4 regions of the Mesorhizobium sp. LCM 4576 genome follow, and region 1 is predicted to be linked to each of the others. Evidence: riboswitches for the same ligand, from Rfam matches in the RefSeq annotation. Region 1 holds a riboswitch; each other region holds the start of a gene.
The links. A riboswitch is a leader RNA that binds a small molecule or an ion and turns the genes downstream of it on or off. The one in region 1 is predicted to bind cobalamin.

Region 1 (5,352 bases):
TTCGAGGCTTAATCTACTCCAGATAGGGTCGGAAATGGAGTTATCGACCAATCGATTAAGTCGACGGCATCCTGCAGTATCGCCTCTGTCCGAGCACGGCTGGGCGAAGTAGCGACGACATGTGCGATGCGGTCTCCGGAATCGCCGTTCATGATTATCGGCGTCTTGGGTTCAACGTACAATTTTACCTCGGCAACACCGGATAGGGCGGCCGCCCGTCTCCGGCCGTCGATCCAATCGAGAGTGCCATCGCACTCGGGAAGTAGGTACCGCGAGCCCGCTGCGTGTGACTGCCTTTCCCGCAAATCCAATTCCTCACCAACAACGAGCCTGATGTGGTTGGTGATGAGATCGACACCGTAAGCCAGTTGGACCATGTCAGGAACGGGCGAACCCGCAAGCCGCGGATTGACTTCAATGACGGTTGGACCGTGGTTCGTCCACCTAAGTTCAACGTTCGTTGGCCCCCAACCGAGCCCGAGAGCTCGCAAACAACTCAGCGAAAGATCTGCAATACGCTTGCAATCTTCGTCATTCAGCGGGGCCGGATAGAGGTGCCCGCGACAGACGAAATTAGGTGGAGCGTAGTTCGCCGCGCCAATGGCTATGACCTGATCTCCCATTATTTCAAGGTTATACTGAGGGCCTTGCGCAAACTCCTCGACAAGTATCATCGGTGAGGACTGCCATTTGTGCTTCCCGCTCAACAGATAGATCGTATGTTCGGCTATCTCATCGAGAGTGCGGCACAATCGGACACCACTGCTGCCGATGCCGATAGCTGGCTTAAGAATTACCGGTAGACCGATCTCGGCGGCAGAGCGTTTAATCTCCGTCGCATCCGCTGCCATACGATATGCAGGTACGCGAAGGCCAGCCTCAGCGAGCACCTGACGTTGAACGGATTTGTCGCAACACCGTTCAACCGCCCTAGCGTTCGGGCCCGGCAGATCGAAGTACCGGCAGAGCTGGCCAACCATCGCATAGACCGACTCCTGGGCGCTGGTAATACCAGCTATTTCATAGATCGAGCGCAGCCGGATACATTCTCGGATCAGCGAATCAAAGTCATTGTTATCGACACGGATCGCCTCAATTCCGAACTGCGTGAGATAATCAAATGACTCCAGATTCCCAGAGATCGTAATTGGATGAATATCAAGACGTCTAGCTGCTTCGCAATATAATGGGCTATTACTTGCGCCTTCCAGAAATATTATTGCGCGTTTTGGCATATTTTCCGACCACTCACGATGTTCTAAATGGTTTGTGCGTCTTTGCCCGTGTGACCGGTCAGACTTGAAGTAATTTATCATTCCTGTCGACATTGTTTCGCGAAATATTCTTTAAGGTTGTTTGATCATTTTGTTGCGCGACCTCCTAACGCGGCGGTGAAATGGGCATTGCAGTGCATGCCCGTCCAGTCTGATCTCGCCGTGAAGCCGCACCGCCCGCCGGCGCAAATAGCCACGCAGGCCGTTTTCGCCTCTGGACTCTCTCGCAATCAGGCCGTCCACGCCACTAGAGGGATCCGACAGCAGGTGATCAAAATCGCCCGTGTTACAGTGAATCCAAGATAGCGGTCATAGGGTAGCCGTGTGACGCCGCCGAGCAGCTGGGCGGCGGCTGCACGGTGGTATCGGTTGCCGGTGCAGGAGAGACGCCAAGCCTCATGCCATGAACGCCGTTGGTGAACGCTATGATGTTGAGGCCGGCCGGGGATCTTGCGCGCTAGCTTGAGGGCAGCCTCGAGGGCATTGGAGCCGGTCGGTCCAGAAAACTGTACGACGTAGTTTAGCTGCCGCGGCCGAAGGATGGTGTCGTCTAACTTCCGCAGACTCCTTGGTTTCGTTATACAATCGAGGCCATGCGCGCTTCCGTCACCCGCAATGTAATCTGCGAGCGCGGATTTCAGCTCAGGGGGATCAATGGCAGCCTTCCTTCTTACAACCCGCGTCTCGTCTTTCACGGCCACTCCAAGCGAATTTCGAGACGAAGCAAGGATTTCGCCTTCGCGCGACTGGAAACCTTCCGCTGGGTCTCGTTAAAAGTAAATCCTCACCGAGCTTGAGATGTGCTTCAGGTTGGCTAAATGTACTGCATCTGGCAATCGGATATAGGTCGAGTTGCGATCGCGCGGCTGGCACTGCTTTTCGGGCAGTAGTCGCTATCCATAGTAGTGGGATTGAATCTAACACTTGGCGCCTCAAGCGAGGCGGCTTTCATCCTGTCGTCGACCTGTAGGCGGCCATCAACCGCTTCCTCGCCGATCATAATCCGACAACCCAAACGCTTGACCTGGACCGCCGACCCGGGCAGAATCATCGCCGTCAAATGTGGGCGGTCGCTTCGACAGCTCGGCGAAGAAGACCTCAACGGCGCGGAGCCAGGCRCCCTGCCTTCGCGCGCCAATCGATCCGTCCGACCAAACGCCCGGCAAACTACCCTTACTCAGCCGGGCCGAACCGCCGTCTGGCACAGTTCTGCACAGTGCGCCCATTTGGCGATTTGGCCCGGCCCCTGCAGCARCCAAGGTCTGGCTTAATGTAGCCAATCTGCCTTACCGCGCGCCGAATCCAAACATATCCACGATCCAAGTGCCCCTTGTTCGTCCCTCCACCGCTTTGGAAATCACTGCGATAGCACAAAGTGCGTTCACATAATGACATAAAGATTTCTTTATGCGAGGTTGACAAAAGAGCCGACTGCTGTGATTGTGTCCAAGCCATGGTTCTCCGTACGGTGCTGCCGTAGCGGAGCTAAGAGGGAAGCCGGTGCGATGCCGGCGCTGCCCCCGCAACTGTTAGAGGCGAGCCGACCCCACTCATGTCACTGAGGCGWACAGCCTCGGGAAGACGGGTAGAGGCTATGACCCCCGAGCCAGGAGACCTGCCACGGCGAACTATTGTCCACGGGCGGGGTGTCTCGGTGGCCGCTGCAGCCCGGCGCACGTACCGGCCTACTGGCGCCTTCGTTGCCTCCCACGCCCCAACCATCGGGGTATCRCATGACTCTCTCTCAGCAAATTCCTGTAGCAACGCTTGGTGTGCCGCGTATCGGTCGCAGGCGGGAACYGAAATTCGCGCTTGAAAGCTATTGGTCCGGAAAATCATGCGCTGCCGAGCTTCTGGCGACGGCAAAGGCGCTCCGTGCCGCGAGTTGGGAGGAGCAGCGCGATCGCGGTGTGTCGAAAATCCCGTCGAACGACTTCTCGCTCTACGACCATGTACTCGACACCGCCGCCATGGTTGGCGCCGTGCCGTCCCRCTACGTATGGAATGGCGGCGAGGTCCCACTCGACATCTATTTCGCCATGGCCCGCGGCAAACAAGGTCAGACGGGGAATTGCGACGCTGGTCGGGAGCATGCGGCTTGCCCTACGCTAACTGCGATGGAAATGACCAAATGGTTCGACACCAACTATCATTACATTGTGCCGGAACTTGACGACGATCAGGCGTTCACGCTCGCGTCGACCAGACCGGTTGATTATTTCCTCGAGGCTAAAGCCCTGGGCATTCATACACGCCCGGTCATCCTTGGACCGGTCACTTTTCTGAAGCTGGCGAAGTCACCTGCCGAAGGTTTCAATCCCCTCGCGCTCCTGCCGCGGCTTCTGCCCGTCTACGAGCAACTCCTGCGGAGGTTGATATTTTCGGGAGCCGATTGGGTGCAGATCGATGAGCCAGCGCTTGTGCTCGATCTAAACCCGAACGAACGAGCCRCACTTGAATTTGCCTATGGCCAGTTGTCGAAGGCCGCGCCCGAGCTGAAGATCATGCTGGCTACTTATTTCGGGCCGCTGGGGGACAATCTCGAGACGGCGATATCGCTGCCTGTGGCGGGCCTGCATCTTGATCTCTCGCGTGCTCCCGAACAGCTGGAGACGGCTGGTCGGCTCGCGCCTAAGGACCTGGTGCTCTCGCTTGGCTTGATCAATGGCCGCAACGTCTGGCGCGCGAACCTCACTGCCATTCTCGACCGCATCAAGCCGATCGTCGCGGGCTGGCCCTTGGACCGAGTCGAGATCGCGCCTTCGTGCTCGATGCTGCATGTGCCGATGGACTTGCGTATGGAGACGGTACTGGATGCGAACATCGGGTCGTGGCTCGCCTTCGCGGCCCAGAAGACCGACGAGCTGGTCATCCTGGCCCGGGCCTTGTCCCAAGGTAGAGATGCCGTGGCTGGCGAGTTGAAAGCTTCTGACGAGGCTGCCGCGACTCGCGCAACATCCACGAAGGTCCATGACCCGCTCGTTGAAGGGCGGATCGCCGGCATCAACGGCGCTATGAAGCAACGAAAGAGCGCATTTGCCGAACGTTCCAGGGTCCAAGCCCGCACGCTCGGCCTGCCGCCGTTCCCGACAACGACCATTGGATCCTTTCCGCAGACGCCTCAGGTGCGCAAGGCGCGTTCCGCTCACGCGAAGGGCCAGCTCAGCTATGTCGACTACGAAACCTTTCTGAAGAAGGAGATCGAGGCTGCTATTCGCTGGCAGGAGGAGATCGGGCTGGACGTGCTGGTGCATGGCGAGTTCGAACGAAACGACATGGTGCAGCATTTCGGCGAGCAACTTTCCGGCTTTGCCTTCACCGAACATGCCTGGGTGCAGAGCTATGGGTCGCGCTACGTGCGTCCCCCCATCATCTTCGGCGACGTATCGCGCTCCAATCCGATGACGGTGCGCTGGTGGCAATTCGCCCAGTCGCTTACGCAAAAGCCTGTGAAGGGAATGCTCACAGGCCCAGTGACCATTCTCAATTGGTCTTTTGTTCGCGACGACGTACCCCGCTCCGAGGTCTGCCGCCAGATCGCGCTGGCCATTCGCGATGAAGTGACGGACCTCGAAAGATCCGGCGCAAGGATGATCCAGATCGACGAAGCCGCATTTCGCGAAGGCTTGCCACTGCGCAAGTGCGACAGGAAGGTCTATCTCGACTGGTCGGTCGAATGCTTCCGGATCTCTTCAACAGGTGTAAAGGACACGACTCAGATCCATACCCATATGTGCTATTCGGAGTTCAACGAGATCATCGACGCGATCGCTGAGCTGGACGCGGATGTAATTTCGATTGAGACATCGCGCTCGGCAATGGAACTGCTTGACGCCTTTACGAGCTCTAAATATCCCAACCAAATCGGTCCCGGAGTCTATGACATCCACTCACCGCGCGTTCCGGAAGTCGCCGAGATTTCGGCCCTCCTCATGCTTGCCCGCGAGCGCTTGTCTGATGGTCAACTTTGGGTAAACCCCGACTGTGGTCTCAAAACACGCAATTGGGAGGAGGTCCGCCCTGCCCTCGTGAACATGGTCGCTGCAGCACGCGCGCTCCGGGAGAAAGTGCAGGTCTG
Region 2 (2,972 bases), on a different contig from region 1:
TGATGTTGCGGCACATGGCTTGGACTCCTTACCTGCTTGCTCTGCCCCCAAGTTATTCCGCGTCCAACGGCTCCGTTCCCGCCGGCTTGCCGTCGCGCGACAGCCGGATCTTCTCGACCTTGTCCTCGGCCGCCTTCAGCAGCCGATCGCAATGCGCCTTCAGCGCCTCGCCACGCTCATAGATCCGGATCGACTGGTCGAGCGGAACATCGCCGCGCTCCAGATCATCGACGATCTTCTCCAGCGCGTCGAGCGCCTGTTCGAAGCTCATCGCCTTGACGTCCTCATTGCCTTCCACTGCCATACCCTATCCCTTCATCAGCCGCCCGACATGGGCGGCGACTGAAAATGCCAGTCCCTGCAGATCGTAGCCGCCTTCCAGCAGGCTGACGAGCCTGTTGGAGCTGTGGCGCCCGGCGCGCTCCATCAGCTTGCCGGTCGCCCAGTCGAAATCGTCCTCGGTCAGGTTGATCTCGGCCAGCGGATCGCGGTGGTGCGCGTCGAAGCCGGCGGAAATGATGATCAGGTCCGGCGCGAACGCATCGATGGACGGCAGCACGCGCGACAGGAAGGCGTCTCGAAACAGGTCGCTGCCGGTCTGCGGCGCGAGCGGCGCGTTGACGATGTTGCCGGCGCCGGTTTCGCTCTTCGCGCCGGTGCCCGGGTAAAGCGGCATCTGATGCGTCGAGCAATAAAGCACAGACGGATCGTCCCAAAAAATGTCCTGCGTGCCGTTGCCGTGATGGACATCCCAGTCGACGATGGCGACGCGCTCGGCCTGATGTTTCTTCTGCGCATAGCGGGCGGCGATGGCGGCCGTGTTGAACAGGCAGAAGCCCATCGCCGTGGTCTTTTCGGCGTGATGTCCCGGCGGGCGGGCGGCGACGAACACATTGGCGGCACGGCCCTCGAAGACATCGTCGACGGRGGCATTGGCCGCCCCGATCGCCGTCACCGCCGCCTGCCAGCTCTTCGGGCTGGCACTGGTGTCGGCGTCGATCGAGACGATGCCGGTCTCAGGGATTGCCGCGCGGACGCGTTCGACGAATTGCTCGGGATGCGCGTAAAGGATCGTTTTCTCGTCGCCTTCGGGCGCTTTGACGCGGTCGAGCGCCGAAAAGGCATCGTCGTCCAGCACACGCTCGATGGCGCGCAGCCGGTCGGGCCGCTCGGGGTGGCCGGGCGGCGTGAGGTGTTCGAGGAAGATCGGGTGCGTGTAGAGACGGGTGGCCATGGCGCCTAATCTAGGCACCCGCGGCCGTAATGACCATGTTTGAAACGCCGAATGGCTGGGGAAATTGCGCCAGCCGATGTCGTCCGCGCCATTGGCGGGCGCCGAACTTTGCGGTAAGGTCACTTCGCTGCCTGGTGCCCGTGACGCGGGAGAATCGGGAACACGGTTGAACTCCGTGGCGTGCCCAACGCTGTGAGGGGGACCGCGCCGGCAAACGCCACTGTCCATGACGGGAAGGCGCCGGAGCGGGACGATCCCGAGCCAGAAGACCGGCCCGGCAGACATGGTCATCCGCTTGGTCAGGCGGATGACTGCTTGTCGCAAGGGGAAATGCGATGACGGCAGCAGCGATCGCCGCGAGCGGCGACGATTTTGACCAATTGGCGCGCGACGCGGTCTATCGTGCGATGTTCACCAGGCGTGACGTGCGCAGCTATTTTGTCCCCGACGATCTCGATGACAGCGTGCTGGCGCGGCTCATCACCGCCGCTCATCACGCGCCGTCGGTCGGCTACATGCAGCCGTGGAATTTCATCGTTATCCGCGACCAGACAAGGCGGCGGCAGGTCCGCGACTTGTTCCTCGCCGCGCGCGAACAGGAACTGCCGGRGATCGAGGCGGAACGGCAGGCGCTGTACCGCAAGCTTAAGCTCGAAGGCATCTGCGAAAGCGCGCTCAATCTCTGCATCACCTGCGACCGGCAGCGATCGAAGGACTCGCCGCTCGGGCGCTGGCACAATCCGGAGATGGACCTCTACAGCACCGTCTGCGCGGTGCAGAATTTCTGGCTGGCGGCACGCGCGGAAGGCGTGGGCGTCGGRTGGGTGAGCATCATCGAAACGGAGGCGCTGAAGCGGCTTCTGTCGATCCCGGAGCATGTCACGCCGATCGCCTATCTGTGCGTCGGCCGCGTCTCGGCCTTCGCACCGAAACCGGACCTCGAAGCGCATGGCTGGGGCAGGCGCCTGTCGCTGCCCGAGCTGGTGATGAGCGAGACGTTTTGRGGCGCCGGAGAAGCGCCACTCAAATCGGCGATTGCGAGACTTAGCGGCCCGCCAAAGCCGTGATCAAGCGGCCCGGGGCGTGTCCCAGCGCGATCCACCGCCGAAGGAGCCCAGCGCCTTGTCGCGCAGTTCCCTGAATTTGGACGAGGCCTCGGCAAGCCGCGTGTCCCATTCGGGATTGGGCACCTGACCTTCGATGGCTTCGAAATAGACCTGCATCAAGGACGCGATGGCGAACGGCTCGATGAAGGCTGCCTTGAAGGCCCAGGCAAAGACGATCGCAAGCACGAAGGCCCAGCCGGCCAATTGTCCGGGCATGACCCACAGGATGGCGGCGGCAGGCGCCAGCATCAGCAGGAAGATGACGAAGGACACGCCCCACATGATCACCCCAAGCCAGACGGCGTTCTTGACCATGTGCTTGCCGTTCTGGGCGTAAAGCACGACGCCTTGGCGCGCCGTCTCGAAGGGCGAGCTCGAATTGACGCGGATGTTGTAGCCCAGGATGATCTCGTCGACATAGGTCAGCGAGATGCGGATGACGGTGTTGATGAAGCTGACGATGCCGCTCAGGCCCGGAATGGGCAGGAAGGCGGCGATGCCGCCGATCAGGCCGGTGATGGCGCGGATGGCGCCCTTGACCAGCTGATCGACGACGAAAAGGATGTTGGCCTCGGCGAAACGCTGGGTGACGACTTCCTTGGCATAGGCGATCTGGCCCTGGCCGTCGGGCA
Region 3 (3,027 bases), on a different contig from region 1:
GCTTGCGCCGCGGTCTCAAAACGCTTCCGGATGCATGGCCCTGGCGATCTTGCCGATCGCCTCGATATTGGCGGGCCCCGGCGTCAGCTCGGCGTAGCGGAGCGCCACGAAGCGCTCGTTCCTGACCGCGTCGGTCTCCTTCATTGCCGGATGCGCTTTGAGGAAATCGAGCAGTTTCCTGTAGCCGCCGCCATCCTGGTAATCGAGCAGGATGAGGAACTGCGGATTGCGCGAGGCGACCGTCTCCCAGTCGGTGTTGCCCCAGCTCGTCGCCATGTCTGCCATGATGTTCTCACCGCCCGCGGCAGCGATCATGGCGTCGGGAATGGCGAATTTGCCGGCGGTGAAGGGCTTGTCCTCGCCGGAATCGTAGAGGAAGACGCGCGTGCCCTTGGCGTTGCCCACTTTCGCGGTGATGCCGGCGAGCTCGGCCTTCCAGCCGTGGACCAGCTTTTCGGCCTCCGCCTCCTTGCCGAAGATCTTGCCGAGCTTCTCGACGTCGCCATAGAGCAGGTCCATCGAGGCGGCGGGACGGTTCTTGTCGAGATGGACACAGCTCTCGGTCAGCACCAGCGTCTTGATGCCGTGCGGAGCGAGCGTGTCGGGCGTCACCTCGCCGCCCGGCTTCATGCCGTAATACCAGCCGGCGAAGAAGAAATCGGGCTGCACGGCGACGAGGTTCTCGAGCGTCGGATATTTCGGCGCCAGCTCGGGGATGGCGCCCTGCTCGGCCTTGAACTCGGGCCCGACCTTGTACCAGCCGGTGATGCCGGTGAGCCCGACGATGGACGGCTGCAGCTTAAGCGCGAAAGCCATCTCAGCCATGTTGAGATCCTGGATGACGGCGCGCTTCGGCGGCGCGTCGAAGGTAAGCGGCTTGCCGCAACTGTCGACGGTGACCGGGAAGGCGAAGGCGGCCGAGGCGACAAGCGAGAAGGCAAACGACAAAGCGAGGCGTTTCACGGGGCATGCTCCTTGTTTGTGTTGGGCAGGTTCAGGATGGCGAGGAAGCGCGCGTGGGCAGCTCGAAGACGGTGAGCTCGCGGTCCTCGGTCGGGTGCCGCAGGCGCAGCACATCGATGCCGAACACCTCGCGGATGAGCGGCTGCGCCAGCGCGTCGCGTGGCGGCGCCAGCGCGCGCAGCCGGGCGTTGCTCATCACTGCGACGCTCGTGGCGAAGGGCGCTACGAGGGCCAGATCGTGCAGCACGGCGACCACGGTCATGTTGAATGCGGCGACCAGCTCGAGCAGCTCGCCGCGGGCGCGCGGATCCAGGTGGTTGGTCGGTTCGTCGAGAAACAGGATTTTCGGCTCCTGGGCGATGGCGCGGGCGAGTTGTGCGCGCTGGCGTTCGCCACCGGAGAGCGAACCGATGCTGCGCGCGAGTAACGGCAATAGCCCGGTCCGGCGCAGCGCTTCGACGACGATGTCGCGATCGTTGTGCCGGCGCCTCAGGCCGGCATGCGGGACGCGGCCGAGCTCGACATAGTCGATCAGCGCCAGCCGTGGATCCGGCTGGTCCGTCTGGCCGACGACGGCAATGCTCAGCGCCCGCTCGGCCGCGGTGATCCTGTCCAGCCGGCGTCCGGCAAGGCGAACCTCGCCGGCGCTCGGCCGGAGCGCGCCGCATAGCATGCGCAGCAGCGTCGTCTTGCCGGCGCCGTTGGGGCCGATGATCGCGAGCCGCTCACCCGCCGCCAGCGACAGGCCGACATCCTCGACCAGCGTCCGGCCGTTTGCCATGGCACGAAGAGCGCGGGCTTCAAGCAGGGGCGCGCTCACCGGACCTGCTCCCTGCCCCCGGCCGGGATGCGCGCCAGTATCTTGCCGGCGAGCCTTGCCGGGCGCTGGTCGGAACTGCACCAGCCATCGGCCAACGAGGCATAGAGTCTGGCAAACTSGACTAGCGCGCCGGCATCGGTGCCGCTGTCGATCGAGCCGAAGAGATAGCTGGYCTTGCCTTGCGCGTTGAAGGCGACGGTCAGTGGTCGCGAACAGCCGGCCATGCAGTCGACGGTCTCGACAGCAAAAGACGACGCCAAAGTCCCGGCAAGCCTGGAGCGCAGTTCGGCGCACAGATCCTCGCCGGACCTCAGCCTGGTCACGGTGTCGCGGCATAGCGAACAGACGATGATACGATGGTATGCGGTGTCCAGCATTTCCGTCACTTCCCAAAATGGCGACGGAAGGATGCCGGACGAGTCGRCCGAAAGGCCGGTGCCCGCGTCTCCTCCCGGCACACCCCGTCCGGTCAACTCGTGTCGATGGCAGGTCTCCTGGCTCGCGGGTCGTTGCGCCATCCGCCTTCCCAGCCTTGCCGGCCAGTGGCGTTTCGGATGGAGCTCGCCGCTCACAGTTGCGGGGGCAGCCACGGCCTCGACCCGGATAGGCCTCACCGTGTTCCCTTTTCACCCCTCGCCTTGCGGTTCGGGGACCATGACGTAACGATCGTAGGTAGTCCGGCCGCGAGTCGCAACGGGCTTCCGCGCAACCTTGTCACCGTTCGAAGCGACCTGCCTGAAAAGATGCATTTCCGATTGATATGTAATAACGTTACATACAGCTGGCGGAGGCGCTTTTGTCAACCCCCTTCTCCAGCCGTCGCGACCAACATCGGAGAATTTTCAGAAACCGTTCGGGTTTCGAACATGGGCACAGCGTCGAGACGGCTGAAGAGCTCCAGCGGGGTGGAACGTCAGGATTTCCTGGTACACCTCTTATCCGTCTCGGCGCTGCGCGCCGATCAGCCTTCTCCCCCGTGAGCCCGCAAGGGGAGACGGGAAAGAGAGCTAAAGCTCCAAATTCCAGGTCTGGCCGACCAAGTCCTTGCCGAAGGAATGATGGCGTTCCTCGTCGACCAGCTTGAAGCCCGCGGCCTGGTAAATGCGGCGGGCCGAGCCAAGAATGTCGTTGGTCCACAGCGTCAGCGTCTTGTAGCCCTTGGCTCGAGCAAAGGTGATGCATTCGTCGACGAGCCGCCGGCCAATACCAAGGCCGCGCGCCGACGGTTCGACATAGAGCAGCCT
Region 4 (3,219 bases), on a different contig from region 1:
GCTGTGCGGGGCCGCGGTCTGCCGAAGATCATCCAACTGGCCGCGATCAGCGCTGCGGTGGTCGCAAGAAGCACCGCGAGGCTCGGCAGGTGCAAGAACACAGTCCGCCAGCGCGGCTCGATCACCGCGCCGGTGCTGAAGGTCTCGCCGCTGAACTGGCACAGGATCCAGGACGCGCCGCTGCGCACCATCTCGGCATCGATGTCGGAGATCAACGCCTTCGCCCCATGCGCTGCCGACGGCATCGTCGCCATGTAGGTGAGCAGCGCCTTGGCGGTGGCGAGATAGGCGTGGCTGCATTCGTTGAACGGGCTCTCCTCATCGCCGAGGCTGCCCGGCATCAGGCCCCAAAGGCAGTAGGTGTATTGCAGGTTGCCGTGATTGTAGAGCCGCCGGAAGGTCGGATCGGTCACCGTCTGTGCTTGCGCGAGTGCGAGAATGTCGCCGCGATAGCGCGCGATCACCGCCATCTGGCCATGGGTGAGGCTGGGGATCTGGATGCCGGGAGGCGGAGGGGCGGAAGATCCGCTATGGGCTTGGGCCGGGGCTGCCAGGAGGAGGGCGAAAAGGGTCGCCAAAAAGAAATTGGCCGCCAGGGCGCGGAACCGTGGCGGCCAACGCATCGGATTTCAGGCGTAGCGGCGGGCAGGGCTGCGCTGGTCGCGCACCGCGACCACGCGTTCGGCAACCGCACCGAAGCCGAGCCCGACGACGGTCCACAGCACAAGCTGGATGCCGAGCGAGGCGACCCGGAACTGCCAAAGCACCGTCGCCGAGAAGGTCTCCGGCACTTCGTTGATGTCGGGCAGCGCCGCCTTCACCAGCGCGAAGACGACGAGGAAAGCCAGGCCCGCGACGATCGAGGCGTTCCAGGCGCCGAGCCGGTTCCACAGCCGTTGCGCCAGGCCGACCGCCGCCACCATCGCCGCGATCGACACCACGATCATGATGAAGAACAGCTCTGTGYGGTAACCGATTGTCTCGGCATTRCCGACAGCCGGTGGGTTCGCCKGKTATTTGAGGCTCGGAACCACGATCACGGCCAGGAAGCCGAGCAGCGCGATCAGCGCCGAGGTGCCGCGCGGGCCGAGCGAGCCCAGCCGGCCATAGGCATAGGCAAAGACCAGCGAGAACAGCCCGCCAAGGGCGGCGCCATAGATCAGCACGCCGGTCGCCAGGCCAATGCCGGCCTGCGTGGCGCGGCTGACCATCTCGGGTTCCGGCGCCTCGCCGGTGGCCTGGGCCTGCTGTTCCTCGAAGGCGATCGCCTTATCGACCTGCGGCTCGCCATAGACGCGAGCAAAGGCGAATGCCAGAATCCCTGCAACCAGCCCGACAAGCATGCCGCGCAGCAAGAGTTTTCCGACCATGTTCAAGAACCCTTTGTCGAAAGCGGGTTCAGCGATGCTGAACCGCTTTAGTGGCAGGGGAAGCCGAGCAGGTGGCGGCCGTCATGCACGAATTCGTGCACCGCCGTGCCACGGATCAGCGAGGTCGCGCCTTCTTCCGCGCCGACGAAATAGAGCATCAGCATCAGCATCAGGCCGGCGAAGATGGCCCAAGGCAGAAGCTCGCGGACCGGAATCGCAACCGGACCGTAGCTGGGGGCGAAAGTGGTGTCGGACATATTTGACCTCCCTTGGGATACTGCGTCCCGTTGATCGAACAATGCTGBGGAATAAGGCCTGACTTTCGGCTTGTGCCGATCACAGTGGCGCGACCGTGCCGGACTCGCACCGGCTTCCAATCCCGTATAGCGCTAAAACACTTGTCAGCACTTCGTTCGCCTGTCAACGACATGTAATGGCCAACGCGGCCTCGCGCGGCTGAAATTTCACTGGACCACGGAGTTTTGGGATGTTCGCCCGCCTGACGATGATCGCAAGCGGCGCGACGCAGAGCACGCGCAAGGGCTGCTTTCCGAAGGACGAGGCGCCGGAGCCGAGCGCTCTCAAGCGCGCCGGCGCGATGGCTTCGTCGCTGCGCCGGGCCGACCGCGTCTGGACGAGTCCGGCGCTCGCCGCACGGCGGACGGCCGAGGCGCTCGGCCTGGACGCGACGGTCGAGCCGTTGCTTGCCGAGCAGGATTTCGGACGCTGGGCCGGCAAAGGTTTCGAGGAGGTGCAGGCCGAGGACCCAGAAGGCATGGCGGCCTGGCTTTCCGATCCGGACGCCGCGCCCCATGGCGGCGAGTCGCTTGCCGCGGTCGCCTTGCGTGGCGCGGCGCTGATGGAGCGCCTGGCCGGCGAGGGCGGCCACACCATCGCGCTCACCCATGCCGTGCCGATCCGCGCCGCCGTCGTGCATGTGCTGGGCGCGCCGCTCTCCGCCGTCTGGAAGATCGACATCGAGCCGCTGTCACACACCGAATTCCGCGGCGACGGCCATCGCTGGGTGCTGCATGCGAGCGGGGTGATGGCCGGCGCGAGATAGCGCTGGAAAAGCGCTTGCCTGGCGACGAGCGGTCGCCGGCGAAGGCGAAGTCCGCCGTTTCAGCGATCGCTAACGGAACGGAAACGCCTCGCTGCTAGGGTGCAGCCCCGTGGCGAGGAGAGCCTCGCCCGAGGAGTCCGTCGCCTATGGCCGAATATCCCGAGACCGAGCGCCGCCTTCATGTGCGCGAATTCGTGCTCAAGGAAGCCACGATCATTGCCAATGGCGTCAGGATCGGCTGTTCGGTCAGAAATCAGCACGAGCAGGGCGCGGAATTGCGCGTGGCCGCCGGTATGGACATCCCGGAACGCTTCCTGCTCGAGGTTCCAGCCGACGACATGGCCTATCGCGCTTTGGTGCGGTGGCGGCGCAACGACCGCCTTGGCGTGGCGCTCTACAGCAACGCGCCGAAGGACTGACACTCAAAGATAGCGGCGCACGCTCGCCCTGTACGAGCGGTAGGATTCGCCGAACTTGCGCTCCAGATAGGTTTCCTCGCGCAGCACCACGCCATAATGCAGGATGGGGAAGCTCGCGACGAGGGCGATGACGGCCCACCAAGTGTCAAACAGCAGGCCGATCCCGAGAAGCAGCCCCATCAGGCCGATATAGAGCGGATTGCGGGTTAAGCCGAACGGGCCGCTGGTGAGGATCGCGGTGGTCGGCAATGTCGGGTTCACATTGGTACCGCCGCGCAACATGGTCGAGCGTCCCCAGGCTATGATCGCAATCGCAAGTGCTGCCAGCACGATGCCGAGCACAATGGTGAGCGGCCGGCCACCAATC

Region 2: another riboswitch for cobalamin. It lies ahead of bluB (5,6-dimethylbenzimidazole synthase); the one in region 1 lies ahead of metE (5-methyltetrahydropteroyltriglutamate--homocysteine S-methyltransferase).
Region 3: another riboswitch for cobalamin. It lies ahead of LCM4576_RS23990 (DUF1636 family protein); the one in region 1 lies ahead of metE (5-methyltetrahydropteroyltriglutamate--homocysteine S-methyltransferase).
Region 4: another riboswitch for cobalamin. It lies ahead of LCM4576_RS31020 (CbtB domain-containing protein); the one in region 1 lies ahead of metE (5-methyltetrahydropteroyltriglutamate--homocysteine S-methyltransferase).

Annotation. Positions count from the first base shown of each region.
Region 1 is NZ_MDDT01000021.1:153,131-158,482, forward strand. It holds gene LCM4576_RS12200 (acetyl-CoA carboxylase biotin carboxylase subunit family protein) at 9-1,235, opposite strand; cobalamin riboswitch at 2,712-2,912, shown strand; gene metE (5-methyltetrahydropteroyltriglutamate--homocysteine S-methyltransferase) at 3,008-5,352, shown strand, end outside.
Region 2 is NZ_MDDT01000057.1:233,702-236,673, reverse strand. It holds gene LCM4576_RS26910 (DUF2277 domain-containing protein) at 1-16, opposite strand, end outside; gene LCM4576_RS26905 (exodeoxyribonuclease VII small subunit) at 53-304, opposite strand; gene LCM4576_RS26900 (histone deacetylase family protein) at 308-1,234, opposite strand; cobalamin riboswitch at 1,350-1,527, shown strand; gene bluB (5,6-dimethylbenzimidazole synthase) at 1,570-2,301, shown strand; gene LCM4576_RS26890 (hypothetical protein) at 2,302-2,972, opposite strand, start outside.
Region 3 is NZ_MDDT01000047.1:14,434-17,460, forward strand. It holds gene LCM4576_RS23980 (ABC transporter substrate-binding protein) at 16-963, opposite strand; gene LCM4576_RS23985 (ABC transporter ATP-binding protein) at 995-1,783, opposite strand; gene LCM4576_RS23990 (DUF1636 family protein) at 1,780-2,160, opposite strand; cobalamin riboswitch at 2,250-2,455, opposite strand; gene LCM4576_RS23995 (helix-turn-helix domain-containing GNAT family N-acetyltransferase) at 2,791-3,027, opposite strand, start outside.
Region 4 is NZ_MDDT01000068.1:11,698-14,916, forward strand. It holds gene LCM4576_RS31010 (hypothetical protein) at 1-470, opposite strand, end outside; gene LCM4576_RS31015 (CbtA family protein) at 630-1,370, opposite strand; gene LCM4576_RS31020 (CbtB domain-containing protein) at 1,418-1,627, opposite strand; adenosylcobalamin (AdoCbl) riboswitch at 1,629-1,772, opposite strand; gene LCM4576_RS31025 (histidine phosphatase family protein) at 1,858-2,433, shown strand; gene LCM4576_RS31030 (PilZ domain-containing protein) at 2,580-2,852, shown strand; gene LCM4576_RS31035 (isoprenylcysteine carboxylmethyltransferase family protein) at 2,856-3,219, opposite strand, start outside.